DNA from 3 places in the Rhizobium sp. IBUN genome. Region 2 is predicted to be linked to each of the others. Evidence: predicted binding sites of a transcription regulator. Region 2 holds the regulator's gene; each other region holds the start of a gene.
The links. The regulator PhoB, encoded in region 2, activates phosphate uptake and scavenging genes when phosphate is short. The targets are predictions, from matches to a motif close to TGTCATNNANCTGTCAT.
Positions count from the first base shown of each region.

Region 1: RHIBUN_RS0107690 (DUF47 family protein) is a predicted target of PhoB. The motif match lies at 1,138-1,154, and genes of this name have one in related genera.
Region 3: RHIBUN_RS0101750 (alkaline phosphatase D family protein) is a predicted target of PhoB. The motif match lies at 5,266-5,282, and genes of this name have one in related genera.

Region 1 is NZ_AZNV01000005.1:180,056-190,615, reverse strand. It holds gene RHIBUN_RS0107695 (inorganic phosphate transporter) at 1-446, opposite strand, end outside; gene RHIBUN_RS0107690 (DUF47 family protein) at 447-1,088, opposite strand; gene RHIBUN_RS0107685 (BA14K family protein) at 1,282-1,746, shown strand; tRNA gene RHIBUN_RS0107680 (tRNA-Cys) at 1,870-1,943, shown strand; gene RHIBUN_RS0107675 (hypothetical protein) at 2,541-2,723, shown strand; gene RHIBUN_RS36770 (hypothetical protein) at 2,944-3,090, opposite strand; gene RHIBUN_RS0107660 (protein-L-isoaspartate O-methyltransferase) at 3,459-4,124, shown strand; gene RHIBUN_RS0107655 (DUF2497 domain-containing protein) at 4,345-5,220, shown strand; gene RHIBUN_RS0107650 (valine--tRNA ligase) at 5,338-8,181, shown strand; gene RHIBUN_RS0107645 (OmpP1/FadL family transporter) at 8,584-9,858, shown strand.
Region 2 is NZ_AZNV01000003.1:317,008-327,567, reverse strand. It holds partial or broken gene RHIBUN_RS0105685 (transposase) at 1-212, shown strand, start outside; gene phoB (phosphate regulon transcriptional regulator PhoB) at 382-1,065, opposite strand; gene phoU (phosphate signaling complex protein PhoU) at 1,102-1,815, opposite strand; gene pstB (phosphate ABC transporter ATP-binding protein PstB) at 1,859-2,674, opposite strand; gene pstA (phosphate ABC transporter permease PstA) at 2,689-4,011, opposite strand; gene pstC (phosphate ABC transporter permease subunit PstC) at 4,008-5,489, opposite strand; gene RHIBUN_RS0105655 (substrate-binding domain-containing protein) at 5,638-6,672, opposite strand; gene phoR (phosphate regulon sensor histidine kinase PhoR) at 6,871-8,097, opposite strand; gene ppk2 (polyphosphate kinase 2) at 8,335-9,216, shown strand; gene RHIBUN_RS0105640 (hypothetical protein) at 9,218-10,402, opposite strand.
Region 3 is NZ_AZNV01000001.1:376,165-386,724, reverse strand. It holds partial or broken gene RHIBUN_RS33015 (hypothetical protein) at 320-735, opposite strand; gene RHIBUN_RS33010 (hypothetical protein) at 732-875, opposite strand; gene RHIBUN_RS0101760 (GNAT family N-acetyltransferase) at 945-1,451, opposite strand; gene typA (translational GTPase TypA) at 1,653-3,470, opposite strand; gene RHIBUN_RS0101750 (alkaline phosphatase D family protein) at 3,596-5,173, opposite strand; gene RHIBUN_RS0101745 (iron ABC transporter permease) at 5,303-6,982, opposite strand; gene RHIBUN_RS0101740 (ABC transporter substrate-binding protein) at 6,993-7,952, opposite strand; gene RHIBUN_RS0101735 (ABC transporter ATP-binding protein) at 7,945-9,060, opposite strand; gene RHIBUN_RS0101730 (M3 family metallopeptidase) at 9,199-10,560, opposite strand, start outside.

The sequences.
Region 1 (10,560 bases), on a different contig from region 2:
AAGCCGATCAGCGGCGACATGACGATCGCGCCGGCTGTTTTTAGCAATCCGCCCCATACGATCGAGCTGAAGCCGACCTTTGCGAGGCCAGCGCCTACCAGCCCGCCGACCAGCGCATGGGAGGAACTGGAAGGGATACCGAAGATCCAGGTGACGATATTCCAGATGATTGCGCCCATCAGCGCCGAGAAGATCACCAGCGGCGTCACGATGTTGGGATCGATGATGCCCGTCCCCAAGGTCTCAGCCACGTGCAGGCCGAAGAACAGGAACGCGATGAAATTGAAGAAAGCGGCCCAGACGACCGCGTGGTGCGGCCTGAGCACACGCGTCGAAACGATCGTCGCGATCGAGTTCGCGGTATCGTGCAGGCCGTTCAGAAAGTCGAAGAAGAGAGCGACCGCGATGAGAGCCGCCAGCAATGGAAAGGCGAGGGTGGCGTCCATCTAGACGTTCTCGATCACGATGCCGCTGATTTCATTGGCAACGTCCTCGAAGCGATCGACGACCTTCTCGAGTTCGCCGTAGATTTCGCTGCCAATGATATAGGCCATCGCATTCGACGCGCCATGCCGTACGAAGAGTCCCTTCAAACCATTGTCGTGCAGTTCGTCGGAGCGTCCCTCGACGCGGGTGACTTCCTCGGTGATCGCCATCAGGCGCGGGGCATTGGCGTTGATGCGGCTGAGCAGGGGGACCGCCTCGGCTATGAGGTGTGCTGCCTGGACGATCGCCGCTCCCATTTCCTGCATGCGCGGATCGAATTCGGTTTGCTCGAAGAGACGGATCGTCTTGACTGTCTTATGCATCATGTCGATCGCATCATCCATCGACTGGATCAGATCCTTGATATCAACACGGTCGAAAGGCGTGATGAAGCTCCGGCGGACCGCAAGCAGCACCTCGCGCGTGATGTTGTCGGCATCGTTTTCGAGCGCGACGATCCGGTCGCAATGGTGTTCGATATCCTTGCCTGCAAGCAATTCGTTGAGCGCTTCCGCCGCGCCGACGATTGTTCGGGAGTGCTGTGCAAAGAGATCAAAGAACTGATCCTCGCGAGGAAGAAGTTTACGAAACCAGCTGAGCATTCCATCCATCCATAGCTATTTTTGAAGGTCGTCATAAAATAGCGGGACTTGCAATAAAAGTGTCACAATTGCACCAGCCGCGATTCTTTTCGCCCGGAGATGGAAGGCGTAAGGCGGAACTTGGAAGCTTTTTGGACGTTATTATCCTGAGCGTTCTTCACGCGAAGTGCGTACGAAATTAGAAGGTGCCGGAATGAAAAAACTTGCGGTATTGATGTTGGCAATTGCGACGAGCCTCGCTGGCGTCGGTCCGTCTTTTGCCGAAAACTCAGGCGATGAGCATTCGGCTCAGAGTCGCGGTGGGTTTGGAGATTCCGGCGTCAGAAACAGCCGCGGCTTCGACCGCTGCAACATCTATCGTTGTGGCGGCTACCGCCATGGCCATTACGGGAATCGCGACTACGGAAATCGGTACTACGGAAATCGCTATTATCGCGACGGCTACTACCGCAACGATTACAACGATGCTGGCGCGCTGATCGGCGGTCTTGCTGCCGGCGCACTCATCGGCGGTCTGATCGCTTCGCAGCCGCAGGCCAGACCGGTGGGCAATTCACACGTCGACTGGTGTTACAGCCGCTACCGGTCCTATCGGGCCTATGACAACACCTATCAGCCTTATTACGGTCCGCGGCGGCAGTGCTATTCGCCGTACTAGTGGTTGACTACGGAACCGGCGGCATGACGATCCAAAATACCGCCGGTTTTTCAACTACCCCCTTGCACTCGATTTCTATTCATTCTAAATGCCCGCCAACGCTTCGGTCATGAAGCGTCGTGAGGCCTCGTGGCGGAGTGGTGACGCAGAGGACTGCAAATCCTTGTACCCCGGTTCAATTCCGGGCGAGGCCTCCAAACCTTCCCATACATTCTGCAGTCATTGATTTTGCGGCTGTGTTTCCCACAGTGCCGCGGTGTTGTGGTCGCGTCTTCAGGCCGCCATTCGGTCGACAACAGCGGCGAATTCAACGTGCTGGTTCCATCCGACGAAACTTCGAGCCTAACCTCGGCAACCGCCTACTCCAATCGGATTAGGACCTAGGTCCGTCTAGGATAGCCCCTGCTACGGGGCTATTGTGTCTCTTGCAAGTCTGCGGAGGACGGTGGGGCTTTGAGGCACCGGACCCACTTGCTGAACAGGTCCATTGCCCGTGGCAGACTCGGCGGGGGTATGTTCACTGTCCCGAAATGCTGGAGGGGCTAGCCAAGTAGGCTGGCCCTCCCGGCTTCTGGGTTGCCGCCTCGACGTAAGAGCCTTCAGTGTCGACAGCACTCTCTTTGTTGCGTCCGTTCCCGCGCCGCCAAGTTCACCTGCTTTGGCAATTGCTCCATCGGCATAGTGAGAATCCACACAACACTAGCGCTGGCGCATGTCTTCCATACCCAAATCGTCGGATTGCCGAATTTTCGATAGGCCCTAAGCTTTGTGTTGAGTTGTTAGGAGCGCCTCCCATGCCGGCGACCCAAATGCCGCAATTGATCTTTGCCCTGAGCGTGGCGCGGGAAATGGCGAAGCGCGAGCGGCACGCCGACGTGCTGGTGATACTGATCGACGAGGCCCTGAAGGAGGCAAAGGAAGAAGCGCTGCGCTACGGCATTCTCGTCGACATAGAAGAGGAAACGGAACTGCAATAGGCCCGCCGGGGCGGCCCCGGCCGCGGCTATCAAGGGCCCCGGCCGGGTTGTCGACCGGGGAGGGGCTGGGGAGGCTCCGAGGTCGGCGCCGATACGCTACAGCTCCCGTTTGACGACCGCTATTGGTGCTTAGAGCTATGTTTCGTCGTTTGTTCTTGCCTAAAAAGAACTTTGCAGTGGCGGTCCATTTGTCACCCAGCGAAAACGCCGCCGTTGGCGTTCAGTTCACTCGCTGCAGTGACGGCACTGGCGACACGCCCGACGTCGCGACATTCGGAGCGCCGACACGCACAAAGGGAATCAGGAGAATGATCGCGAGCAGCACGCAGATGAAAAGGCTGCCCAGCAAGATTGGTTTGATTGCCATGTCCCGTCCGTCGAATCCCAAGGAAACGACACTATTGGGGCAGAACCTGACAACGGCCTGAAGGCAGGCAGTCAGCTCGTTTCACGATCGAAAAGACCGCAGCAAAAGATGCCGACCAGTGTTGCGATGATGAAGAAGTCGAACAACGAGAGATATTCGATGATATTAGGCATGGCCTACTCCTCCTCTGTTCCTCCGGTTGCAATAATATCACGGCGCCCGCGTTTGTTCCATGAAGGATTGCGGTCGGGTCACTTCCGCGACACTCGTACTGGAATTCTTGGCGCAGGCATTCGCGAAGCCTTGAAAGGCCGGTGTGCTGAGATTAAGAGACGTGCAGACAAAGCCGCTTCTACGGGCGAGAGGACATGATGAATTTCGAATCAGCACGCGCAAACATGGTCGACAACCAGCTTCGCACGACGGACGTCACCTCGCATTCAGTGCTGACGGCCTTCCTCACGGTGCCGCGCGAGGCTTTCGTTCCTGAGAAGGCCAAGCCGCTCGCCTATATCGATCGTGATGTTGAAATCTGTCCTGCAGCGGCCGGCAAGCCGGCGCGCTACCTCATGCAGCCGTCGCCGCTTGCAAAGCTGCTCCAGCTTGCGGCTGTCACGAAGGATGACGTCGTCCTCGAGATCGGCGCTGGCAGTGGCTATGTATCGGCTCTTTTCTCGCAGCTTGCCGGTACGGTGATCGCCGTTGAAGAGGAGGAAACGCTGGCGGCGGAAGCCAAGACCAACCTTGCCGCCTACACAAATGTGTCGGTCGTCACGGGGCCGCTCAATGCGGGCAACGCGTCAGGCGCTCCCTATGATCTCATTTTCGTCAGCGGCTCGGTCGAGGAGGTTCCTTCCTCCTTGCTGTCGCAGCTTCGTGATGGTGGCCGTCTGGTCACCGTACAGGGCTACGGCGGTTCGGCGCGTGCGAAGGTTTTCGTGAGCGAGCGCGGCACAATTTCCGAAAACGTCTATTTCAACGCCTCCGTGAAGCCGCTTCCCGGCTTTGCCAAGGCGCGTGAATTCGTATTCTGAGCCAAAGCTCCGATGACCGATTCTCGACGGGCGCCTCTGGCGCCCGTTTTCTTTCCCGCCATGGAATCGGAGCGCCAGGCAGCGTGGCAGAAAAGCTGTGCATGGCATCATTCATTTGATTCGCGATGATTTTTTTAGATCCTCGGCTATCCTAAGGTATGGGTGATTCGGATGCCCACTCCACGCAATCCGGTCGTTTTTCGGAGTAACGGGGATAGATATGGCTCAGCCAAGCGTAGCGCGTGAACCGTCCATGGAAGAGATTCTGGCGTCGATCCGCCAGATCATCGAGAGCAATGACCCCGGTGCGGGCAGGGCACTCTCCGCGTCACTGCCGGCGGTTTATGGTGCTGACGAGGACGATCGCGACTCGGACATTCATTTGACGGTGGACGAGACCTACGCTGGCGTGGAATTCCCTGAAACGGTCGCTGAGCCCGATCCGCGTTTTGTCGCTGCCAACTCGGCAGGCTCGGCTCCCGTGCCGGAGGCACAGCCGCGCGCCATGTCTCTTGCCGATGTCGCTGCGCGCGTCCGTGCCGCCTCGGAGAGGAACGCTGCGCAGTTGCAGCGCGAAGTGCCGCCGGCATTTCGGCCGCCGGAAGCAAGAGCCACCGAGATGAGGACCGAAACGCCGGACGCTGTCGGCGAGGCACCGCTGTCCCCGCGCCCTACGGAAGCCGTTACCGCACCCCTTTCAGTTCCCGCGGCGAAAATTGTTGCTGTTCGCCCGCCGGTAGAGGTTCCATTCGAGCTACCTCCGGTCGTTGCCATGGAGCCGCGACCAGCTGTCGTTCCCGCGGCCGAGGTAGCAGTTGCCGCTGTCGCCGAGGCTGCGAAAGAAACAATGCCAAGCGTTGTTGAGCACGAGCAGCAGCCAGCGCTGCTCTCGCACGACGCCGGACTGCAGATCGCCCGTTCCTTTGAGGAGCTTGCCGCCGCAATCGATGGTGCCGAGCGCCGGTCGCTTGATGAGATCGCCGAAGACATGCTGCGCCCCATGCTGCGCGAATGGCTGGACGACAATCTGCCGACGCTGGTCGAACGTCTCGTGCGCGAAGAGATCGAACGCGTGGCGCGTGGCCCGCGCCGCTGATCGGAAACGCCTTTGCTCAAAAGCCGCTCCCGTCTCCGGGGCGGCTTTTTTATTGACTTGCCCGTAGCCATCCTATTTACAACCCGCATCTAAGAACCTCCAGATTTTGGTCCCCAAATGCTCGACAAGACCTACGATTCCGCTGCCGTTGAACCGAAAATCGCTGCGAAATGGGATGAGGCGGACGCCTTCCGCGCGGGCGCCAACGCCAAGCCGGGCGCCGAGACTTTTACCATCGTCATCCCGCCGCCGAACGTGACCGGCTCGCTGCACATGGGGCACGCGCTGAACAACACGCTGCAGGACATCATGGTCCGCTTCGAGCGCATGCGTGGCAAGGATGTGCTCTGGCAGCCGGGCATGGACCATGCTGGTATCGCCACCCAGATGGTTGTCGAGCGCAAGCTGATGGAACAGCAGCTGCCAGGTCGCCGCGACATGGGGCGCGAAGCCTTCATCGATAAGGTCTGGGAGTGGAAGGCGGAATCGGGCGGCCTTATCTTCAACCAGTTGAAGCGCCTCGGCGCCTCCTGCGATTGGTCGCGTGAGCGCTTCACGATGGACGAGGGGCTTTCGGCCGCCGTTCTTGAAGTCTTTGTAACGCTTTACAAGGAAGGCCTAATCTATCGGGACAAGCGCCTTGTCAACTGGGATCCGAAACTCCTGACGGCGATCTCCGACATCGAGGTGGAGCAGCACGAGGTCAACGGAAATCTCTGGTACTTCCGCTATCCGTTGGAGCCCGGCGTCACCTATCAGCATCCCATCGCCTTCGATGACGACGGCAAGGCAACGGAATGGGAAACGCGTGACTATATCGTCGTCGCGACCACTCGCCCGGAAACGATGCTTGGCGACACGGGCGTCGCGGTGAACCCGAAGGATGAGCGCTACAAGCCGCTCGTCGGCAAGCATGTCATCCTGCCGATCGTTGGTCGGCGAATTCCGATTGTCGCCGATGATTATCCGGACCCGACGGCCGGAACCGGCGCTGTCAAGATGACGCCGGCACATGATTTCAACGACTTCGATGTTGGCAAGCGTGCCGGTCTGCGCGTCGTCAACGTGCTCACTGCCGACGCGCGGATCACGCTCAAGGATAATGAGGATTTCCTGGAGGGGATTCCGGATGCCGCCGCATTGCACGGCGCCTGGGACGAACTTGAGGGCAAGGATCGTTTCGAGGCCCGCAAGATCATCGTTCGTATCTTTGAAGAAGGCGGCCTGCTCGACAAGGTCGAGCCGCACAAACACATGGTTCCCCACGGTGACCGTGGTGGCGTCCCGATCGAGCCGCGCCTGACGGAGCAATGGTACGTCGACGCCAAGACGCTCGCGGCACCGGCGATCGCCTCGGTCCGTGAAGGCCGGACCAAGCTCGTTCCGCGCAGTTGGGACAAGACGTATTACGAGTGGATGGAGAACATCCAGCCGTGGTGCGTTTCCCGTCAGCTCTGGTGGGGCCATCAGATCCCGGCCTGGTACGGTCCGGATGGTCAGGTCTTCGTTGAAAAGACCGAAGAAGAAGCGCTGCAGGCGGCGATCCAGCACTATCTCTCGCACGAAGGCCCGATGAAGGCCTACGTCGAAGACCTGCTCGAGAACTTCAAGCCCGGCGAAATCCTGACGCGCGATGAAGACGTTCTCGACACCTGGTTCTCCTCCGCGCTGTGGCCGTTCTCGACGCTCGGCTGGCCGGAACAGACGCCGGAGCTGGACCGCTACTATCCGACCAACGTTCTGGTCACCGGCTTCGACATCATCTTCTTCTGGGTTGCCCGCATGATGATGATGGGCCTGCATTTCATGAAGGATGATGATGGCGTTCCGGTCGAACCGTTCCACACGGTTTATGTCCACGCGCTGGTCCGCGACAAGAACGGCCAGAAGATGTCGAAGTCCAAGGGCAACGTCATCGATCCGCTGGAACTGATCGATGAATACGGCGCCGACGCGCTACGCTTCACGCTGGCGATCATGGCAGCCCAGGGTCGTGACGTGAAGCTCGATCCAGCCCGCATTGCCGGCTACCGCAACTTCGGCACAAAGCTTTGGAATGCAACGCGGTTTGCCGAGATGAATGGCGCCAAGAGCGATCCGCATTTCGTGCCAGAAGCAGCTGAACTGACGATCAACCGCTGGATCCTGACGGAGCTTGCCCGTACGGAACGTGACGTAACGGAAGCCCTGGAATCCTACCGCTTCAACGATGCAGCAGGGGCGCTCTATCGCTTCGTCTGGAATCAGGTCTGCGACTGGTATCTCGAGCTGCTGAAGCCAGTCTTCAACGGCACGGACGAGGGTGCTAAGAAGGAAGCGCAGGCCTGCGCGGCCTACATCCTGGAAGAAATTCACAAGCTCCTGCATCCCTTCATGCCGTTCATGACGGAAGAACTCTGGGCGCATACCGCAGGCGAGGGCATCGAACGCGACACGCTGGTTTGCCATGCCGAATGGCCGGCGCCGTCCTACGCCGACGATGCCGCGGCCGATGAGATCAACTGGCTGATCGATCTGGTTTCCGGCATTCGCTCGGTTCGCGCCGAAATGAACGTTCCGCCGTCTGCCGTTGCTCCGTTGGTCGTTGTCGACGCCAACAGCCTGACGCGCGAGCGGCTCGTTCGGCACGACGCCGCGATCAAGCGCCTTGCCCGGGTCGACGCCATCTCGCTGGGCAGCGAGGCGCCGAAGGGAGCCGCGCAGATCATCGTTGCCGGGGCAACTGTCTGCCTGCCGCTCGGCACCCTGATCGACCTTGCCGCGGAGAAAGCTCGCCTCGAGAAGGCGATCGCCAAGGCCGACGGTGAGATCGCCCGCATCAACGGCAAACTCTCGAACGAGAAGTTCGTCGCGAATGCCAATCCTGAGGTGGTCGCCGCTGAACGTGATCGCCTCGAGGAATTGCAAGGCCAGATCGCCAGCCTGCGGGTTGCACTATCGCGTGTGTCTGAGGCGGCATAAAATCAACGCTTGGTAGTAATATATTCTAAGGCGTCCGATTGCGAATCGGGCGCCTTTTTTCAGGCTCGGTCGAGATTGATGGATTTCAAGGCCAGGCTTGCCGGGATCGCTGACGGGAATCCTTGATTTCACACGTTTTCTTGAGCCGTTTGGCGAAAAATATGACTGTTGTTTCTCTGTTACAGGGCGGCGTTATCGTGGAATGGTCGACCTCAATTGCGTGGGTAGTTTTACCTTTCGTGGAATTTTCTTCTAAATTGTTGGAATATTGACGTGCCCGTCAAATTTTTACGTAAAGCATCTGTTGGTGCAGTTTCTAATCACGCCCGATCACAAAGTTGCCATTTATCGGCATCGTCGGCACAGTCCCGCCATTGCAATTGCCCGAGTGGGGGAGACACCTTGGCATCTCGTATGATTTCGGCCAGCATTGTGTCGCTGGTTCTATTTTCAACGCTGGCGCAGCCGTCCTTCGCGGGCGGTCTTGACCGCAGCGGCTATAATATCGATCTGCTGTTTGATCAGTCGCGGTTTTCAGCGCAGTCGGCCGTGATCTACGTCATGCCGCAGCGCGAATTGAAGAATGTGAGGGACACTGATCCTTCCATTCGGCCCGGCGGCGGAAACCTGAACAATCGGTCCCACTCGGCGGACGACACAGAGAATTATGCAGTCCCCTACATCGGTTTCAAGGCCGGGTATGAAGATGTGGACTGCCTCTTCGACTACTCCGAGCCATTTGGCGCACACACGAATCCCGGCATCAATTGGGCAGGTGCCAACAACAACATCGAAACGAAGATCAAGACGCATAACTATGCCACGACGTGCTCGTACAAGTTTGATGTGGGCCCTGGCCAGCTTCGCTTGATTGGCGGCGCCTTCTATCAGGAAGTGGAAGGCTTCAAGGAGCGCCTAGTTAGCACGGTTCCAATCGCATTCGGCACCGGAACGGGCGTAGGTCGGTTGGACCTTGAAGACAATGCTTGGGGATGGCGGACTGGCATCGCATATGAAATTCCAGAATACGCGATGCGCGCGAGCTTGGTCTATAACAGCCGTGTGAAGTATGACAGCCTGAGTGGTACGGTTGACCTGACGCAGGTCCGGGCGCCAGTCGCACCGCTGAATGCCGCGCCCTATGGCGCAGTCACGAATGTCTTCGGCGAGGCGGAAGCTCCCGACTCACTGGAGCTAAAGCTTCAGAGTGGTATTGCGCCAGATTGGCTGGCATTTGGTTCTGTGAAATGGACCAACTGGAGTGTCCTCCAGTCGATCTCACTCTGCCCTACATACACGAAGGGCAGGGCTTGCACCGCCACGAGCGGAACTCAGCTCACGTCTCTTGATCTGCTCTATCAAGATGGCTGGACCATTACCGGCGGCATTGGTCACAAGTTCAATGAGCAGTGGACCGGCGCTGTCAGCCTGACTTGGGACCGCGGTACGAGCCACGGCTATGGCTCTCAGACGGACAGCTGGACGGTTGGGGTCGGCGCTGCTTATAACCCGACCGACAACATTGAATGGCGCCTTGCCGGTGCCCTCGGCGTTCTGACGAGCGGTTCCTCCGGAGTGCTGGTGGAGAATGGTGTTCCCTACGGAACCGACGTCTCTTACGACTTCGGCAATGATCTCGTGGCCGCTGTCTCGACCAGCATCAAGGTGAAATTCTAGGTTTCAAAGATGAACCGCAGATCAGCCCGGCAAAACTGCCGGGCTTTTCTTTGTGTACGGGTCGTTAAGCATGCCGATTCCGTGTCTCGTTTTGTGACGATTCAGCAACAGTTTTTTACCAGCATTTGCGTAAGATGATGCCAAGCTGAAATTGTCCATTTCCCGCCACAAACTAGGCGCAGCGCTATATGCGGGCGAGGGAATGACAGGCGTAAGGTGCGCGTAAAAGAGTACGATGAGCGAATTCCTAGCGGATACAGTCAGGGTGGGTGAGGCCCACGGCAACGATGCCGCGGCTAGCGCCATTTCCCTTTTCCCGCAAGGCTATTCCGTCTCAGAACTTCGCTCTGACGTTGCGCTTCCGAACCTCTCTTTCTCCTCGCATTCAGACCGATCGGTGTCGTCGGAATCGGCTTCCGGTAACAACGACACAGGTTTGGTCACAATTGGTGATTACCTTTTTCTCGACAGCGGAAAGGCGCAGAGCCGGGCCGCGGGAGTGAGGCGAATGGCATCGCGGGGGAGCCGCGCCGGGCAGCGGGTGGACAGTGTCGATGCACTTGGAATTGAAGCTCTCGCAGGAGGGCGGAAGGCTGGATGCGACGCGGGCAAAGGGGCCTTTGAGCCCACCGCGGGATCGCTCGCCGGGAGGAATGCATCCGCGGATCGAAAGTCCGCATGGGTGGAAGCGAAAGAAACCGA
Region 2 (10,560 bases):
GCCTGACCCCTTGGGGCAAGGCAATCTATAAGCGCCGCAAGGAGACGGTCGAGCGCTCGTTTGCCGATGCCAAGCAGCTTCACGGGCATCGCTATGCCCGCTTTCGAAGTCTCACCCGCGTCGCATGCCAGTGCCTGCTGGCTGCAGCCGCCCAAAACATCAAGAAGATCGCCATGGCGCTCACCAAGCCACCCAGACCAGCCATGGCATGAGGGCCAGAGGCCGCCAACTTCGCCCCGCCTCAGAACCCAACTAAAACAACCAACGTCCAAAAAACAAACCCGCCGAAAATATCGACGGGTTTGTCAGCAGTCTGACGGGCCCTCGCGGGCCCGTTTTTCGTTGTATTGGAAAGACCTCTCAGGCTCTCGCCTGAAAGGATCAGGCTTCCATCGAATAGCCGGCACCGCGCACGGTGCGGATGACGTCCTGCATGTTGGAAAAGTTCAAAGCCTTGCGCAGGCGGCCGACATGGACGTCAACAGTACGCTCGTCGACATAGATGTCGTGACCCCAGACGCCGTCGAGCAACTGCGAGCGCGAGAAGACGCGGCCGGGCGATGCCATCAAGAACTCGAGAAGGCGGAATTCGGTCGGGCCGAGGCGGACTTCGCGGCTCTTGCGGTGAACGCGGTGCGTCTCGCGATCCAGCTCGATATCGCCGCACTTCAACAGCGTCGAGAGCACCTCGGGCTTGGCACGACGCAGCATCGCCTTGACGCGAGCGACAAGCTCCGGCGTCGAGAACGGCTTGACGACGTAATCGTCAGCACCGGTCGAGAGGCCGCGAACCCGTTCGCTTTCCTCGCCACGGGCGGTCAGCATGATGATCGGCAGGCGCTCGGTTTCCGGCCGCATGCGCAGGCGGCGGCAGAGCTCGATGCCAGACACGCCCGGCAACATCCAATCGAGGATGAGAAGGTCCGGCGTGCGTTCCTGAAGCCGGATCTCGGCCTCGTCGCCGCGCAGGATGGTATCGACCTCAAAGCCTTCGGCCTCAAGGTTATAGCGGAGAAGCACGCTCAGCGCTTCTTCGTCTTCAACGACAGCTACTTTAGGGATCATTCGTTTCGGTCTCCTGGGGGCGCGGTCGCGGAATGACTATTCAGTGACTGCGCCGACGGTGTTGGCGGTATCGTCCTTCGGACGTTCGCCTTCCGGCTGGGCACCGGTGGCCATGTAGTAGATCGTTTCGGCAATGTTGGTGGCGTGGTCGCCGATGCGCTCGATGTTCTTGGCGCAGAACAGAAGATGCGTGCAGCTGGTGATGTTGCGCGGATCTTCCATCATGTAGGTGAGCATTTCACGGAACAGCGAGGTGTACATCGCGTCGATTTCCTCGTCGCGCTCACGGACCGATTTTGCTTTGTCGGCAGCACGGCTCGTGTAGACGTCGAGGACTTCCTTGAGTTGGACGAGGGCGAGCTCGGACAGGTGCTCGAGGCCGCGGGCGAGCTTGCGCGGCACGCCGGCGCTCTGTACGGCAATGACACGCTTGGCAGTGTTCTTGCCCAGGTCGCCGACGCGCTCCAGGTCTGCCGCGATGCGGATGGAGCCCATGATCTCGCGAAGATCGGCCGCCATCGGCTGGCGGCGGGCGATCGTGACGATCGCCTTGTCGCCGATCTCGCGCTCCGCGTGGTCGAGGATCACATCGTCCGAGATGACCTTCTGGGCAAGAGCCGTATCGCCGTTTACGAGCGCGCGTACGGCATCCGAGACCATCTGCTCGGCCAAGCCGCCCATTTCCGAGATACGGCGGGACAGGAACTTCAAATCATCGTCGTAGGCAGAAAAGATATGTGTCGATGCCATAGGGCTCATCCTTGAATATCGTAAGTGCTACCGAGACGGCCGATCAACCGAAGCGGCCCATGATGTAGTCCTGGGTGCGCGGATCGTCCGGGTTGGTGAACATCTTGTCGGTGTCATTCTCCTCGACGAGGTTGCCAAGGTGGAACATGGCTGTGCGCTGCGAAACACGGGCGGCCTGCTGCATCGAGTGCGTCACGATGACAATCGTGTAGTTCTCGCGGAGCTCGTGGATGAGCTCCTCGACCTTGGCCGTTGCAATCGGATCGAGTGCCGAGCATGGCTCGTCCATCAGGATGACTTCGGGGCTGACGGCGACGGCGCGGGCGATGCAGAGGCGCTGCTGCTGACCACCGGAAAGACCGGTGCCGGCTTCGTGAACGCGATCCTTCACCTCATTCCAGAGGCCGGCGCGCTGCAGGCTGTGTTCGACGATCTGGTCCATGTCGGCCTTCGACTTGGCGAGCCCATGGATACGCGGACCGTAGGCGACGTTTTCGTAGATCGTCTTCGGGAACGGGTTGGGCTTCTGGAACACCATGCCTACACGCGCGCGAAGCTCCACAACGTCGATATCCGGATCGTAGATATCTTCGCCATCGAGCGTGATCTTGCCCGTGACGCGGCAACCGTCGATCGTGTCGTTCATGCGGTTCAGGCTGCGCAGGAAGGTGGACTTGCCGCAACCGGATGGGCCAATCAGGGCGGTCACCGTGTTTTCACGGATGTTCAGCTTCACGTCGAACAGCGCGCGCTTCTCGCCGTAGTAAACGGAGACGTCCTGGCCGATCATCTTGTAGGGAATGGCGTTCATCTTCTGATCAACCGCTTTCTCAACTGCTGCTTCCGTCAACATGTTCATAATGTCTACTCCGTTTACCAGCGGCGCTCAAAGCGACGACGCAAGAGGATGGCTCCGAGGTTCATGAGGATCAGGAATAGGAGCAGGACGATAATGGCGCCGGAGGTCCGCTCGACGAAGGCGCGCTCGGCTTCATTGGCCCACATGTAGACCTGCACCGGCAGGGCCGTCGAAGGCTCCATGGGCGTCGCCGGAGCATTCGCGACGAAAGCGACCATGCCGATCAAAAGCAGCGGCGCCGTCTCCCCGAGCGCGTGCGCCAGACCGATAATCGTGCCGGTCAGGATACCGGGCATCGCAAGCGGCAGGACGTGGTGGAAGACCATCTGCATCTTGGAGGCGCCGAGGCCGAGCGCGGCCGAGCGGATCGATGGCGGGACGGCGCGAAGCGCTGCGCGGGTCGCGATGATGATCGTGGGCAAGGTCATCAGGGTCAGTACCAGGCCACCAACCAGCGACGCTGAACGCGGCAGGCCGGCGAAGTTGATGAAAACAGCAAGACCGAGCAGACCGTAGACGATGGAGGGAACCGCCGCGAGGTTGTTGATGTTGACCTCGATCAGGTCCGTCAGCTTGTTCTTCGGTGCAAATTCCTCGAGGTAAATCGAAGCGGCAACGCCGATCGGCAGGGATAGGACGAGCACGATCAACATCAGATAAAGCGAGCCAACCAGGGCGACACCAAGACCGGCGGCCTCGGGACGGCTGGAGTTGCCGTTGACGAAGAGTCCGGTGTTGAATTTCTTGTGCAGCGCACCGGTTTCCGCCAGCTGGTTCATCCAGCCAACCTGCCTGTCGTTCACCTTGCGGTTCTTCTCGTCGACCTTGAGGTCAATCTGACCCTTGTTGGCGGAGTCAACGTTGGCGTCTGCAAGCAGGGTGATGTTGACTGTCCTGCCGATGAGCGACGGATCGGCAACGACCATGTCGCGCAGCTGGATCGGCGCGCCCTTGGAGATCATAGCGGTCGCGTCACGCACCTCGGGACGGCTCGATGCATTGAGGTTCAGCGTCTTGACCATCGCGTCGCGGATGAGAACCGAATAGTTGGCCGCGATCAGCACGGACGGATCCGTTGCGCGCTTGTTGTTCGGGTCGATGGTTTTCTCGCTGAACTCGATCGGCAGCGTGATCGCCGTCTGCAGGAAGGCCGTGTAGCCCTTGCTGACGACGCTCGTCAGCAAAACCGCCAGGAAGATCAAACCAAAGGAGATCGCAGCGATGCCATAGATGCGGAACCGGCGCTCGGCGGCATAGCGGCGCTTGAGGCCGATGTCGCGACGTTCAGGCGCCTTCGAAACAACAACGCCCTGACCCGGAGAAACAATATCCGTCATTCGTACTGCTCCCGGTATTTGCGCACGATATAGAGCGCGTAGATGTTGAGGCAAAGCGTGATGAAGAACAGCGTGATACCAAGCGCGAAGGCAACCAGCGTCTGCGGCGAGGTGAACTCCAGATCACCAGTGAGCTGATTGACTATCTTGACAGTGACTGTCGTCATTGGCTCGAACGGGTTGATCTGGATGCGCGCCGCGACACCCGCCGCCAGCACCACGATCATGGTTTCGCCGATGGCGCGCGATGCAGTCATCAGAAGCGCGCCGACGATGCCGGGCAGCGCCGCGGGAAGCACCACCTTCTTGATTGTCTCCGAACGCGTCGCACCGAGACCGAGCGAACCATCGCGGAGCGCACGCGGCACAGCGGTGATGATATCGTCGGAGAGCGACGAAACGTATGGGATCAGCATGATGCCCATGACGATACCCGCTGTCAGAACGCTCTGCGCCTGAATAAAGTTCGCATAATTGCCGGTAAGGAGGCCGTTTACCTGCGAAGACAGGTCGCGGAGGAAGGGGCCGACCGTGACGAGGGCGAAAAAGCCGTAAACAATCGTCGGAATACCAGCGAGCACTTCGAGCAGCGGCTTTGCGATCGATCGCACTGCGGAGGCCGCGTATTCCGCCATGTAGATCGCCGCGAACAGGCCGACAGGCACCGCCACCAGCATCGCAACGAAGCCGATGTAGAGCGTGCCTAGCAGCAGCGGTATCAGGCCGAATTGCCCGAAGGACGAGCCGCCGGCACCGGCAAAGCGCGGATCCCAGACCGTACCGAAGAAGAAGTCTGCAGCAGGAACGACCGCGAAGAAATGCGCGGCTTCCGTCAGCATTGACAGAACGATACCGATCGTCGTCAGGATGGCGATCGAGGACGCCAGGAGCAGGCCCCAAAGCATGACACGTTCGACGCGGTTGCGTGCACGGAATCGCGGAGCGACTTCACGAAGCGCATAGAATGCGCCGGCAACGGCAAGGATGAGGACGACCGCCGTCATGACGAGGCGGCTGGAAGCCGATTCTTCGTTCAGCTTTTGCGCTGCGTCGATCATGTATGGCTGCGGCTGGCCGGCCAGCGGAACGCCCTTTGCAGCAAGCTTTGCCTGGAGGCCAGCCGGATCGCTGGCAGCACCGCTGATCTCCTCCGGGGTGAGGAGCGGCAGGCCGCGCGCAATCGCGCTGACCATCCCGTAATTCAGGTTCTGCTGCGCGGCCGGCTGCGCCTTGACGTCATCCGGGAAAGTGCTACGGACGGAAGACTCAATGATCGAAGGGCTGATCGCCAGCCAGGCGCACAGCACGATAAGTGCCGGCAGCACCGCCCAGATGGCGGCATAGGCGCCGTAGTAGCCCGGTCGCGAATGCAGCGCGGAGGACTTGCCCCCGGCAAGTGCCGTAGCACGGCTGCGCGCTGCGATGAAAGCAACGGCGCCAAGCACCACGAGACACAAGAGTATGATGGATGTACCCATTCGTTTAGGTCCCAGGCCCTTTGACCCCAAAAGCGGAAACGGCAGGCGGACCGATCCGGCTCTCAAACTTGCAGAAGTTCAGACCCCGTCCCGACTTGGCGGAACAAGGCAAAGCCGGCGCGATCTGGTGATCGCGCCGGCAAGGTCATTACATAGTCTTGCCGTCTTCAACGCCCTTGCGGATCGCGTCGCGCTCACCGTCCGGAGCGGCAACGAGGCCGTACTCGACGAGCGGGCTGTCCGGTCCGATCATCTGTTCGGATACGAAGAAGTTGACGTATTCCTTCAGGCCCGGGATGACGCCGAGGTGTGCCTTCTTGACGTAGAAGAACAGCGGACGGGAAACCGGGTACGTGCCGTCGGAGATGGTTTCGGTCGACGGAACGATACCGTTGACGGTCGCAACCTTCAGCTTGTCGGCGTTGTTTTCATAGAAGGAAAGGCCGAAGACGCCAACGCCGGTCTTGTTGGCAGCGATGCGTGCCAGCGTTTCCGGATAGTCACCGTCGATGTCGACAGCAGCGCCGTCCTTGCGGACTGCGACGCAAGCCTTGGTCTGAGCGGCGGCGTCAGAGATCGAAGCCTTGATGACGTCGAGAGCGCCGGAAGCCTTGCAGCCAGCAGCAAGAACGTTCTGTTCGAAGACTTCGCGCGTGCCGTGCTTTTCGCCCGGGATGTAGGCAGCAATGTCAACAGCCGGGAGTGCCGGGTTGACTTCCGACCACTTCTTGTAAGGGTTGGCGACGAGCTTGCCGTCAACAACGACCTGGGCAGCCAGAGCCTTATAGATGTCGGCCGGGACGTAGGCGACATCAGGGTTGGACGAGTCGGTCGCGAAGACGATGCCGTCATAGCCGATCTTCACTTCCTGGATGTCGGTGACGCCGGCTGCCTTGCAGGCGTCCAGTTCCTTGGCGTTGATCGGACGCGAAGCGTTGGCAACGTCGATGGTGTCCGGGCCGACGCCCTTGCAGAATTCCTTGAGGCCAGCGCCCGTGCCGCCGGATTCAACGACCGGCGTCTTGAAGTCCTTGAAGGTTTCGCCGAAGGTTTCGGCTACGATCTTGGCGTAAGGCAGGACGGTGGACGAGCCAGCAACCTGAACCTGGTCGCGCGCAACGGCCGCGCCAGCGAAAGCGGCGGAAGCGGCAAGTGCTGCGACCGTGAGTTTAAAAGCGTTCATAACAGTCTCCCGGGCATATAGCGGTCTGAGTGCGGCCTTGAGCGGCCTTTGCAGTGCCGTCTTCATCAGCGGCCCGCTCTCTTTAGCCCCTGATGCCCAGAGCTTTTATGTCATTTTCACGAAACATTTGTGACAGATTAAATATATGAAATCATTATACAAAGAATGCGATCCCGCACGATTGATCGCAGTTTTATGTCAAAACCGCACGGTGAAGCTCGTTCCCTTGCCGACTTCCGACTTGACGATCAAGCGCGCGCGGTGCCGCGTCAGGATATGCTTGACGATGGCAAGGCCCAACCCCGTGCCTTTCTTCGAGCGGCTGTCCTCGATGCTCACACGGTAGAAACGCTCGGTCAGTCGCGGCACATGCTCGGCCGGAATTCCCGGTCCCTTGTCGACAACCGTGACCTCCACCGGCTCGCCCGGTGCATTCTTCAGGAACACATCGACGGTCTTGCCCTCCTGCCCATACTTGCAGGCATTTTCCATCAGGTTTTCAAAAACCTGGACCAGTTCGTCGCGGTCGCCAAGCACCTCTGCCTTGCCCAGCGGAAGATGCAGCACGATCTCAACGCCGACATCGTTTGCGAGTGGTGCCAGCGAGTCCCTCACATGGCCGAGAAGTGGAACGAGATCGACCTTCTGATCCGGGGCGATGTGTGACTTGAGTTCCAGCCGCGACAAGGACAGGAGGTCGTCGACAAGACGGCTCATACGAGTGGCCTGATCCAGCATGATGCCGAGAAAGCGCTCCTGCGCCTTGCCGTCATTCTTCGCCGGGCCCTGGATAGTCTCTATGAAGCCGCGCAGGGACGCGAGTGGCGTGCGCAACTCGTGGCTGGCATTGGCGACGAAATCGGAGCGCATGCGGTCGATGCGGCGAACCTCGGAAATGTCCCGGAAGGAGAGCACGAAGAAACGCTCATCAGCCGGCTGCTGTTCGTCAAACTCCACGGGGGCGCTGCGGACGATGTAAACGCGCTCGGATGGCAGGCGTTCGGAGTGCTCGATCTGGTTCGGCGCGTTGGTTGCAATCGTTTCGCTGACCATGTCGAGGATGCCAGGCGAGCGCAGGCGAGCGGAAATATGCGCACCAATGGCGGCCTCGCCGAAAGCCTTTTCGGCCGCGCGGTTCTGGTAAAGCACCGAGGCATCACCGGAAAGCACCATGACGGGGATGTCGAGCGCGGCAAGCGCCGCGGCAACCTCGGCCAAGCGGTTCCCGGGCGCTTCGATAGTCTCGGGAACTGGTTCCAGCTGGACTTTCGGGAGGGCCGCCGGAACCGTGTGCCACAACGCCGTGATGATCATTAGCAACAGAAGACCGAGCACGACCCACTTGTTTGCGCCTGCAGCCAGAGCAATCAGGGCAATCAGCAGAGCCACGAGCAGGACGGGACGCTCCTGCCGAATGCGTGCAATCAGGCTTCGTGTCCATGGCGCTTTGTCTTCCAACTGCCCCTCGCGGTTTTCGGCTCGTACTCTTATCTTCAAACTCTGCCTGATAGCCGTGATTCATGACAGAAGTTTTCGCCTGCACACGACACGCGGAAAGCCTTTGCTGCGAACACACAGAAATTTCCACGATCCGCAAGACATTTGATTTTCAACAGGAAATATGGTCGCCTGTATGCGACGAAGTTCACCGGAGAAGAAGCCATGGCCGATGATGTCGAAAGCAGAGCCGTCGAACTGGACATCCGCGGAGAGAAGCGCGTCTTTGATGTCGACAATGCCTTGCTGCCGGACTGGGTTGACAAGGCGGCTTTGGAATCCGGCGGCTATCCATACGACAAACACCTCAAGGAAGAACAATACCTTGAAGAACTCAAAAAGCTGCAAATCGAGTTGGTCAAGGTGCAGTTCTGGCTGCAGGCCACCGGCAAGCGGGTCATGGCGCTTTTCGAGGGACGGGATGCGGCGGGCAAGGGCGGCGCGATTTCTGCCTCATCGGCGCACATGAATCCCCGCCTTGCCCGGGCGGTCGCATTGGCCAAGCCCACCGATCGTGAGGCCGGGCAATGGTATTTCCAGCGCTATGTCGCGCAATTCCCGACCGCGGGCGAGTTCGTGCTCTTCGACCGGTCCTGGTACAATCGTGCCGGCGTCGAGCCCGTCATGGGCTTCTGCACACACAAGCAATACGAAGATTTCCTGAACCAGGCGCCTCAGCTTGAGAAGGTCATCGCGCACGAGGGTATCTTCTTCTTCAAGTTCTATCTCGATATCGGCCGCGAGATGCAACTGAAGCGCTTCCACGATCGGCGCCACGACCCGCTCAAGGTCTGGAAACTGTCGTCGATGGACATCGCAGCGCTGACGAAATGGGGCGACTACAGCGAGAAACGCGACCGGATGCTGAAAGAGACACATACGGAATTCGCGCCCTGGACGGTCATTCGTGCCAATGACAAGCGTCGCGCCCGGCTAAACCTGATCCGGCACATGCTGAAGACGATGGATTATGACGGCAAGGACAAGGATGCCATCGGCAAGCTCGATGACAAGATCATCGGCTCGGGTCCGCATTTCCTGAAATAGCCTATTGCCCCGGCAGGATTCGGATAGCGTAGAGGTTGATGCCGCGCGCCTTGCCGTCGACATCGCTGTTGATGATCAGACGTCCGGCGGCGTTCGGCGCCAGCGAGCGATCGAAGCGGACCTGGAGAAGCACATCCGACTTCTGCCGGGTGACCGAGAAACGGTGACGGGCGCAGTCGCCGAGCGACTGGAAATCGCATTCCACCGTAACCTGAGTTGGTTCGTCGGACGTCGATTGCAGCGTGATTGCAATCGTCGAGGACTTGCCGGCCAACTGCTGAAGGACATCGGCGGGAACGCTGATGCTGATATTGCCGTCGCTGTCGTTGCTCTGCGAGATCAGGCGGACCGCGGTGCCCTCGTTTTCCGCAACATTCTGAATTTCCGCCCGTGCACCGGTCTTGATCTTGTCCGCATTGGACGGCTTGAAAACCTCAATCCAGTCGGCGGAGAAGGAGTTCTGCGGGTCGATCGCAACCGGCGCCGCATTGCCTGCTGCACCGCTGTCGCCACTGTTGTCCGCGCCGTCGAAGTCTTCCGGCTGAGTGCTCGCCGGCGGATTGGCAACGCTTGTATCTCGTTCCGCAGCGGTCTTAAGCACGCCCGAGGTGTATACCCACCACGCACCCATGCCGATGAAGGCCAGGAGCACGCAGGCGACAAGCAGTCGGGAGAAAAACTTGCGCGGCTTGCGTCGAACCGCGGCGCGCTCCGGCCGGAAATCCATCTGCGTGGGCTTTCGCTCCGCCGCTGGCGATTCAGCGACCGGCTCGGCGCCAAGATGATTGCCGCTCCCGGCATGGACGCCGGCGAGGCTGGATTCATCGTCGAAGCGTGGGTCGGTAACCGAATGCTCACGGGTTTCGCCGCCAATCGAAACGTTCGCGACTTCTTCCTCTGCCACATGATCAGCCGGCCTTGGTACTTCCACCACGGGGGGAACAGCAACTTCCGGCGGCCCCTGGCGCGGATGAAGGCGTTCGCGCTCCTCCGCTTCGATCATATGGATCGTCGTTTCGAGCCTGTGGCGATGATAGGCGACCGCTTCCGTCTCGGTGATGTCCTGCTTGCGGAGACCGGCTTCAAGAGCCTGACGCGCGGACTGATAAATCTTTGCACGGACTTCGGGATTGTCGCGATCGGCATTGCTGAGCGCCGTTTTGATAGCCGTTTCTAATCCGCTCACGTCCGGTCCTTTACTCTGAGACTGGGCTTTGTACTTAACAATTCGTAAATGCGGTAGCCGCTGCCGCCGCAAATCGCAAGCCTCACCCGGTGTCCGGGTTCGCATCGGCAGGGGATAACGCAGGAGACCCTGACCGTCCTATGTCCTTGCAACAATAG
Region 3 (10,560 bases), on a different contig from region 2:
CTAGCCTGATGCCAGCGACGGTCGGCGCAGGGGACACTGGGTTAGCGTCGGCCGAGCCGCTGCGGCTGGAGATCGACACAGGGATGCCTACCGGGCAGCGTCGTGGCCATAAACAACGAACGCAACGTCTTCGGTTTTTGCTAAGGCCGATATTTTTGCGGTGCTCTGTGGAATTCGACGTTCGTCGTCCATATCGGTAACGAAGAATGGGCGCGCTTCGCGTCCGCCAACTGTGCATGGCCGCATCTGCCGCAATCAACACATTGCCTGTCGGAAGGATTGATGCCGTTTCAGGGGGCTCAAATGGAGAATTGCCGTCTTAGCGATGGCGCCTGACTTCGGAGAGCGATTTACGGCGGGCGACGAATTCGCGCAGTATCGGCAGGAAGAAGTCCTTGCTGAACCGGCCAATTGGCGGCTCCGGTTCGAGATAGAACGAGTGACCGATGACGTCGCTGTTGAATTCGTCCATGATGATCCAGAGATGGCGATCTGCATCGAGGCCGGCGCGACGTTTTTCGATTGCCGGGATCTCGAAGGCGAACCGATCCCGCTCGGGCTGTTTCGTGGTGATCGGGAAAAATAACACCAGATCACCATCGGCACGCGCTGTCCGCACGCCGACCGCGACGGGGCGCTCCTTGCGTCCCTCCCTCTCGCCTTTTCCTGCTTCTCGATGCCGGAGATAAGAATAGCGAAGACGGCTGCGGTCTGGATGTCGTCGTAAACACTCATCGCCCGACCTCGTCGTCCTCAGCATATTGTTCGACCGCGCGCTCCATGTCGGCGAACAAGGCGTCGGACATGGTGTCGATCGACCCGATCGCTCGGGCATCGGCACCCTTCATGAGCCGCTCGTAGTCGTTTATGTTCAAGATTTGCAAGTTTTCGTGACGACAGAAACTGTCAATTTCGCTGGAAAAAGCGATAGGCAAGGAAGAGCCTCAACCCCAAATGAAGCCAATTTTCTTTAGCCGCTTCTGGTCGAACGTTTCCATGCCCTCGCAATAGTCGACGCCGCCATGGCTGCGATAGAACTGCGCGCCGGTCTCATTCTCCTCGAGGCACCAGACGACCAACCCGTTGCAGCCAAGCGACTTCAGGAGCCGCCGTGCTTCGCCGAACAGCATGTGGCCAAGGCCAATGCCCTGGTACTCCGGCCGAAGATAGAGTTCGTAGATCTCGCCCTCTTGGGGCAGTGCGCGGGCGCGATTGAGGCCGAGCGTTGCGTAGCCTGCGACAGTGCCGGCCACGTCGAGAACGAGAAGCGTTGCCGGCCCGCGGGTGGCCTTGCGCCACCAGTTCTCGCCGCGACGCTCGATCATCTGCCGCAACGCACGATGCGGAATGATCCCCGCATAGGTGTGCTGCCACGCAAGCCGATGCACTTCCGATATGGCTCGGGAATCGTGCGGTTCGGCCCGCCGAACATCGATCGACAACGTCTTCATAATGCGTACTCTGGTCCCATTGTCGGCAATTAACCATATGCGCCCGGCGCATTCAGGTTGTTTGCCCACAGGCTAAACATGTGGACGACAGCTGAAATTTAACGCTTTTTTAACTATTGCGACAAGCGAGATTCGGCAGACTGCACAAATAAAAAACCCCGGCGCAATGGCCGGGGTTGAAGGCTGAAAGACTTCAGTCGCTTAGGCGGACTTCGCCTTGGCGAAGCGCTTGCGATCGTTGGCGTCGAGATACATCTTGCGCAGGCGGATCGACTTCGGCGTCACTTCCATCAGCTCGTCGTCCTGGATCCAGGAGAGAGCGCGGTCGAGCGTCATTCGGATCGGCGGCGTCAGCTTGACGGCTTCGTCCTTGCCGGCGGCGCGGATGTTGGTCAGCTGCTTGCCCTTGAGGACGTTGACCTCGAGGTCGTTATCGCGCGAGTGGATACCGATGATCATGCCCATGTAGACCTTTTCGCCGGGCTCGATCATCATCGGGCCGCGATCTTCCAGGTTGAACATGGCGTATGCAACGGCTTCGCCCGGAGCGTTGGCCAGGAGAACGCCGTTCGTGCGGCCGCCGATTTCACCCTTGTAGGGCTGGTAGTCCTTGAACAGGCGGTTCATCACGGCAGTGCCGCGCGTGTCCGTCAAGAGTTCCGACTGGTAGCCGATCAGGCCGCGGGTCGGCGCGTTGAAGACCAGGCGAACGCGATTGCCGCCCGAAGGACGCAGCTCGGTCATCTCGGCCTTGCGCTCGGACATCTTCTGCACGACGACGCCGGAATGCTCTTCATCGACGTCGATGACGACTTCTTCGATCGGCTCCATCAGCTGGTCGTTTTCGTCGCGGTGCATGACGACGCGCGGACGCGACACGGCGAGCTCGAAGCCTTCACGACGCATGGTTTCGATCAGAACGGCGAGCTGCAATTCGCCGCGGCCGGAAACGTAGAACGAATCCTTGCCTTCGGCTTCTTCGATCTTCAGCGCGACGTTGCCTTCTGCTTCCTTGAACAGGCGGTCGCGGATGACGCGCGAGGTGACCTTGTCACCTTCGGTGCCGGCGAGCGGGCTGTCGTTGACGATGAAGGACATGGTGACGGTCGGCGGATCGATCGGCTGCGCGGTCAGCGCCTCGGTGATCGCGGGATCACAGAAGGTGTCGGCAACCGTGCCCTTGGAGAGGCCGGCGATCGCGACGATGTCGCCTGCATGCGCTTCGTCGATCGAGGTGCGCTCGATGCCGCGGAAAGCGAGGATCTTCGAGATACGGCCGGATTCGATCAGCTTGCCATCCTGGCCGAGAACCTTGACAGCCTGGTTCGGCTTGATCGAGCCGGAATTGATGCGGCCGGTGATGATGCGGCCGAGGAAGGGGTTGGCTTCGAGGATCGTGCCGATCATCGTGAACGGGCCTTCGGCAACCGTCGGCTCCGGAACGTGGTTGAGCACGAGGTCGAGCAGCGGTGCCAGACCCTGGTCCTTCGGGCCTTCAGGATTGACGTTCATCCAGCCATCGCGACCCGAACCGTAGAGGATCGGGAAGTCGAGCTGTTCGTCGGTCGCGTCGAGGCTAGCGAAGAGGTCGAATACTTCGTTGATGACTTCTTCATGGCGGCCATCGGGACGGTCGATCTTGTTGATCGCAACGATCGGACGGAGGCCGACCTTCAGCGCCTTGGAGACGACGAACTTGGTCTGCGGCATCGGGCCTTCGGAGGAGTCGACCAGAACGATCGCGCCGTCCACCATCGAGAGAATACGCTCGACTTCACCACCGAAGTCGGCGTGGCCGGGTGTGTCGACGATGTTGATACGAACGCCCTTCCACTCGACCGATGTCGCCTTGGCAAGGATCGTGATGCCGCGTTCCTTTTCCAGGTCGTTCGAGTCCATGACGCGTTCTGCAACGCGCTGGTTCTCGCGGAACGAGCCGGACTGTTTCAGGAGTTCGTCAACCAGTGTCGTCTTGCCATGGTCAACGTGCGCGATAATCGCGATGTTGCGAAGTGCCATATGTCTATATCTCTGAAGCTGGGGCGCCGCGCTGGGAGAAGGCGCCAATTTCATTTGGGCGGCTCATACAGTGTTTTTCGCGTTTGCGAAAGGGGGGAGGCCGGATTGCCTGCCATGCATGGACGTCAACTCGATATCTGCGGATCGAGCGTCGTCCGCCACAGCTCGGTATCGTTCCGATCCATCAGCCTCACGGTCAGTTGCTCGGTCTGCCCGTCGATGTCGACAAGCCCGAAGAACTGCATGCCTGCCGACGGCGGCAGGTTCTGCTCCGCACCGCCGGGTGCGGCTTTCATGAACTTCACCTCCGGTCCGAAAGTCATGTCGAGTTCCTGCGGCCCATAGGTTCCGGAATGCAGCGGACCCGCAACGAACTCCCAGAATGGCAGGAACTCGCGGAACTTGGCCTTACCGGGATCGTAATAGTGTACAGCCGTGTAGTGCACGTCGGCTGTCAGCCAGATCATGTTCGCTATGCCGGCATCGCGGATGAAGCGCAGCAGATCGGCGAACTCCAGCTCGCGGCCAAGCAGGGCGCCATTCTCGCCGTTGGAGATCGACTCGCTGCCCGTCCGGTGGCCGTAATCGTCCCAGATCACCAGCCCGATCGGCAGATCGCAGGCGATCACCTTCCAGGTCGCGGTCGAGCGCACCAGTTCCCGCTTCAGCCACGCCATCTGGCGCTCGCCCAAAAGCCGCGACTCCGCCGTCGGCTCGGCATCGAGCCCACGGCTATTCGGGCCGCGATAGGAGCGCAGGTCGATGAAGAAGACATCGAGCAGCGGACCGTAAGACACCTTGCGGTAGATGCGGCCGGGGTCATCGGCCACGTAACGGATCGGCGTCATCTCGTGGAAGGCACGGCTTGCGCGGGCAGCAAGCGTGGCGATCGATTTTTCCTTGTAGCGATCATCATCACCGAGGTCGGTCGAGGGCGACCAGTTGTTCAGCACCTCGTGATCGTCCCATTGGTAGAAGACAGGGCAGACCGCATTGAACGCCTTCACATGCTCGTCGAGCAGATTATAGGTCCACTGGCCGCGAAACTGGTCGAGCGTCTGCGCGATGTCGCGCTTTGCCTCGGTGACGACGCGGTTTTTCCAAACGCCGCCATCTCGCAGCCTGACCTCGTCCGTGATCGGATTGTCGGCGTAAATTGTGTCGCCCGAATGGATCATGAAATCCGGGCGATGGTAGGCGATCGTCGAATAGGTGCGCATCCCCTCCTCGTCGATGCCCCAGCCCTGGCCGGCCGTATCCCCAGACCACGCGAAGCGGATGCTGCGCTTGCCCGCCGGCGCCGTGCGAAACTGTCCATGGATGGGTTCCGACAGGTCGTTGAGGTCCTGCAGGTCGGCCGCACGAAAGCGATAGAAGATCTCTTGATTATCAGGGAGATTCTGGAGCAGCAGCTTTCCCGCAAGATTGGTGCCCGGTGTCACGTCTATGGGCGCGACGCGCACCGCGTTGGCGAACCGGTCGCTCGTCGAATACTCGACATGCAGTCGTGCCGGCCGGTTCACCTGCGCCCAGACCATACCCGAATTCGCATCGACATCGCCGGATTGCACGCCTGCTGTAAAGACCGGGCGACTTGACGAGCCGCGCGCGTAGTAGGGCATCGCCAGCCCCGCCAGTGCAAATCCGCCAACGGCGCCCATGGATGAGAGGAAGCGTCGGCGGGTTGTTTCAGTCAATGTCATGCCAAGGTCTATCCGGCTAACGGGAGGGCCGAACCTATGGCGGCTGTCATGTCATCCGCTTGAAGGCGGCATGAAGGTTTTTCGAAACTTCAACGACAGTTTTGTTACGAGAGCGCCGCTGGTGAGGCGCTATTCCGCCACCAATCCGCTGCGGCGAAGCAGCGTGAGCAGCAGAAGCGGCAAAAGCGTGGTGATGAGAATTGCGATGAAGGCCATCGCCATGCCGAGGCCGATCGACCCCTGCTCGAACTGGCGCCAGATGAACGTGGCGATGGTCTGCATACCGACAGGTGCCACGACAACCGAGGCCACCAGTTCGCGCGAGGCAAGCGCAAAGACCAGCAGCATCGCCGAAGCAAGGCTCGGGAAGACAAGCGGCAGGAGGATGCGGTGAAAGGCGGTCACTCCGCTTGCACCAAACACCCGGGCAGCCGCTTCCAGGCTGTCCCCTATCTGCTGGAAGGCCGCCGTCGTGTAGCGCACCGGTTGCGGCAGCAGGATACAGCAATAGGCAAGCAGCAGGATGAATGCCGTGTTGTATGGGGTCGCCGGCAGCCATGGCATGTTCCAGGCAAGGATCAGCCCGACGGCAACGACGATGCCCGGCAGCGCATTCGGCAGGATCGTCATCGTGTCGATCGCCACGCGCCCGCGGATTTTCGTCTTGACGACCGTATAGGCGGCCAGAACACCGATGAGACCGGTAATCAAGGCTGTCCCGATGCCGAGCGAGAAGCTGTTGGCGAGTGCTACGAGAGCACCGGCACTGTTGTTGAAGACGGACAGGAAATTCTCGGCGCTGATGTTGTCGAGCGCCAAACCACCGGAAATCGTCCGCGACAGCGCCGTGAGCAGGATCGATAGCAGTGGCACGCCCGTTGCCAGGAAGGCAACCACGGCAAAGGCGATCATCACGGGAACCTTCATCGCCCCAAGCGGCCGCTTGTCCTTGGCAGCCGGTTTGCCGCCCACGGTCTGATAGGACCGGCGGGCCAGGATCCATCGCTGCAGCAGGAATGTCAGCAGAGACATGATGACGAGCAGGATCGACAGGATCGCAGCGCCCGGCAGATCGATCGGCCAATCCGAGATCCGCAGGTCGATGCCGGTAACCAGGACCTGGAAGCCGGCTCGACGACCAAGGGCAGCGGGCGTACCGTATTCCTCCATCGCCGCGGCAAAGACCAGCATCAGGCTGGCAACGAGTCCGGGTGCCGACAGCGGCAGCGTGATCCGAAAGAAGGCACGCGCCGGCGACGCGCCAAACACGCGACCGACGTCCGCATAACGCGCACCAACAGCCTCGACCGTGCGCGATACGGCGAAATAGACCACCGGAAAAGTGTTGAAGGCCATGACCATGGTCATGCCGAAGAGCGAAAACAGGAAGGGCGCGAGGTTGAAGCCCGCGATCTGCTGAATATAGCCGCGCGGCTGCAGCGTCATGATCCAGCCGAGCGTCGCGATGTAAGGCGGGATCATGAAGGGGACGAGCAGCAGCACATCCCACAGCGGTGCAAGCGGGATGCGGTAGAGTGCCCGAAACACGCCGAGCGGCACCGCCACCAGCGCCGAGGCCAGCACCACGCAGCTGCCAAGCAGAATGGTGTTGCCGGCCATGCCGATCAGCGCGCTATCGAAGAGCGTCGCAACAAGCGAAGAAAAAGGGCCCGCGAACGAGCCCTGTCCGATGTTGGGGAAGATGCCCTGAAGCACAACGGCGATGAAGGGAACGGCGACGATAACGGTCAATCCCGCGATCGCCAGCCAGGCGGCCGGCGCAGCGCCGCTACTATCGTGCGTCCTCATCGCCCTGCCCTTACTTACCGCCGAAGGTGTCGGTGACCTGCTTCAGCGTTTCCTTCCGCTTGCCGTAAACGGCAGCGGTGTCGTACTTCAGCAGCTTCAGATCGCTGATCAGCGGACGGTTTGCCGGAATGTCGGTACGAGCCGGCATCAGCATCTGGTCGGCAACGAGCGTCTGGCCTTCGTCGGATAGCATGTAGTCGATGAACTTCTTCGCCTCGTCCTGGTTTTTCGACCAGTTGAGGATCATCGCCGGACGCGGCGCGATGACGGTGCCCGATTCCGGGAAGATCACATCGATGGCCTCGCCCTTTTCCTTGGCGTTGAGCGTTATGTAATCGACGGCACCGAAGACGGCAGCCTTCGCGCCCTGCAGAACCGGGTTCAGCGCTTCGGCATTGGCGCCGGCGATGATCGCGCCATTATCCTTCAGATCCTTGAAGAGCTTGAAGTCGTCCTGGCCCGCCAGAGCCGCCGTCAGCTCGAAGGACGAGCCGGATTGCGCCGGATCCGGAATATTGACGAGGTCCTTGTATTCGGGCTTCGTCAGGTCGGCCCACTCGGCGGGCTTCGGCGTGCCGCTCTTGGTGTTCCAGGCAATACCGAGCGCCGAGATGCCCTGGGCAACGGCCGTGTCGGTTTTCAGGAAATCAGGAACCCTGGCGGCGTTCGGGCTGGTGTAGGACACGAGCCAGCCGCGCTTGGCGAAGTCGGTTGCCGTATCCCAGGAAGCCGAAATGAGAACGTCAACGACCGGATTCGAGGCTTCGGCTTCGATACGGGCCATGACCTTGCCGGTCGTTGCCTGGAAAACATTGACCTTGACACCGGTCTGTTTGGTGAAACCGGCCGACAGCTTGTCGATCAACCCCTGCGGACCAGCCGTGTAGACCGTGATGTCGGCATGGGCGACGCCGGCCATCAATGTTGCGGCGAGAACGCCGAAAGTGATGCTCTTCAACGACTTAAGCATGCTCCAAATTCTCCTCTTTGGACAAATGAATTTCTTTGCCGAACCAGCGGATCTGGCCGGGATCGATCGACAGACCGAAGCCCTCGCCGGGCCGCAGCTTGGCGCGGCTCAAAACCTGCAATTCTATTGTCTCGGCGCCGACCAGAGAGACAGTCGCCAGATGGCCATCGCCGCGGAACTGCGAGCGCAGCACCGTTGCGGCAAGCGTGCCGGGCAAGATCTCTCCCGCTGTGATCGATGCTGTGGGAATGAGGACACGAATGGCGCAATCGACCCCATCAACGCTGCGCAACAGCGCAAGGCCGCTGCCTTTGAAGAACCAATGCTCATCGCGATATTCGAGCTCTGCGACGCCGCCGAGGCGAAGGAAGTCGGCAACCTCGGGCGTTGCCGGCTTCTCGATCAGCTCGTCGGGCGATGCCAGCTGCTCGATCAGCCCGCCACGCATGACGGCGACGTCGTCGGCCAGCGTCAGCGCTTCGCTATGATCGTGGGTGACATAGATTGCCGTCAGGCCGAGCGTCGTGATCAGCTCGGCCAGTTCGCCCACCATGTTCTCGCGCAGTTCGCGATCGAGATTGGACAGAGGCTCGTCGAAGAGAATGAGCTGCGGTTCGGCAACGATCGCTCGCGCGATCGCAACACGCTGCTGCTGGCCACCCGAGAGATCGCTCGGCCTGCGGTCAGCATAGGCGCCGAGGCTGACGCGTTCTAGCGCCCGCATAGTTCGGGATTCCCGCTCGGATCTGGCAATACCGCGCATTTCGAGCGGAAAGGAGACGTTGCCGCCAACAGTCATGTGCGGCCAGAGCGCATAGTCCTGAAAGACCATGCCGAGATTGCGTTTTTCCGGCGGCGAGAAGGCGCCAGTTGCGGCATCGGCAACGGTGCATCCGGCAATCGCGATAGAGCCCTTCGTCGGCGCGAGCAATCCGGCGACGAGCCGCAGAAGAGTGGTCTTTCCGCAGCCGGACGGCCCAAGCAGCGCCAGCGTCTTGCCCTCGGAAAGCGAGATATCAATGCCCTTCAGAACGGGCGTCGCCCCATAGTGCAATTCCACGCCGGCCGTCGAAACGGTCGCATTGGTCTCTGAAGGTTGAGGGGTCATGAAAAAACCGGCATCGGTTGAAAACTGATGCCGGTTGCTTATTGAGGTTCAGTGACAGTCATGTGACGACGAAATCAGATGTTCGTTATCGCCAATACTTTAGAATTTCCGCATTGACGATATCCAATACATCGCGTCTCAAGCATCGCTTCCGGACAGTTCTTCAAAGGTCGCGAGGCCCTTCTTGACCAGCATGGCATCCGGGCTCGGCAGCTTGCCGCGGAAGGCCTTGTAGGCATCTTCAGGGTCGATCGCGCCGCCGACGGAATAGATGTTGTCCTTGAGCTTGGCCGCCATCTCGCGATTGAAAGCGTCGCCCGTTTCCTCGAAGGCAGCAAAGGCATCCGCATCGAGAACTTCGGACCACATGTACGAATAGTAGCCGGCTGAATAACCGCCGGAGAAGATGTGCTGGAAGTGCGGTGAGGCATGCCGCATGACGATCGACTTCGGCATGCCGAGCTCAGACAGCACCTCTTTCTGCACAGCCATCGGATCCTCGACCTTGTCGCGGGTATGGAACGCCATATCGACAAGCGCGGACGAGGTGAATTCGACCGTATTGAAGCCGGAATTGAAGGTGCGTGCTGCCAGAACCTTGTCGAGCAGAGCCTGCGGCATAGGCTCACCGGTTTCGAAATGCACGGCATATTGCTTCAGGATCCCCGGCACCGTCAGCCAATGCTCGTAGAGCTGCGACGGCAGCTCGACGAAGTCGCGCGAAACGCCCGTGCCCGAAACCGAGGGGTAGGTGACGTTTGACAGCATTCCATGCAGCGCATGGCCGAACTCGTGGAACAGCGTGCGCGCATCGTCGAGCGACAGCAGCGCCGGCTTGCCTTCGGCGGGCTTGGCGAAATTGCAGACATTGTAGATGATTGGCAGTTCGCCGCTACGGCCATTCTTCAGCGGCAGCTTGTGCTGCGATTGGAACGAGCTCATCCAGGCACCCGAACGCTTGGAACTGCGGGCGAAGTAGTCGCCGAGGAAGAGTGCGACCAGCCTGTCTTCGCGATCGCGGATCTCGAACACGCGCGCATCGGGATGGTAGGCAGGGACACCCTTCTTCTCGACGGCGCGAATGCCGAACAACCGGCCAGCGACATCGAAGCAGGCGTCGATGATCTTCTCCAGCTGCAGGTAGGGCTTCAGCTCAGCCTCTGAGAAATTGAACCGCTGCGCCCGGATCTTCTCGGCATAGTGCCGCCAGTCCCAGGGCATGACGTCGTGGTTCTTGCCTTCATCAGCGATCAGCTTGGCGATGTCGGCTTCTTCCTCGCCGGCACGCTTGACGGCCTTTGCCCAAACCTCCCGAAGCAGATGGTTCACGGCGTCAGGCGTCTTCGCCATCGTATTGTCGAGCTTCAGTTCGGCGAAGTTGCCATAACCGAGGAGTTTTGCCACCTCGTCGCGAAGCGCAAGCGTGTCACGGATAATGCCGCGATTGTCAGTCGCGCCATCGTTTTCGCCGCGCGCAACCCAGGCCTTGAAAGCCTGCTC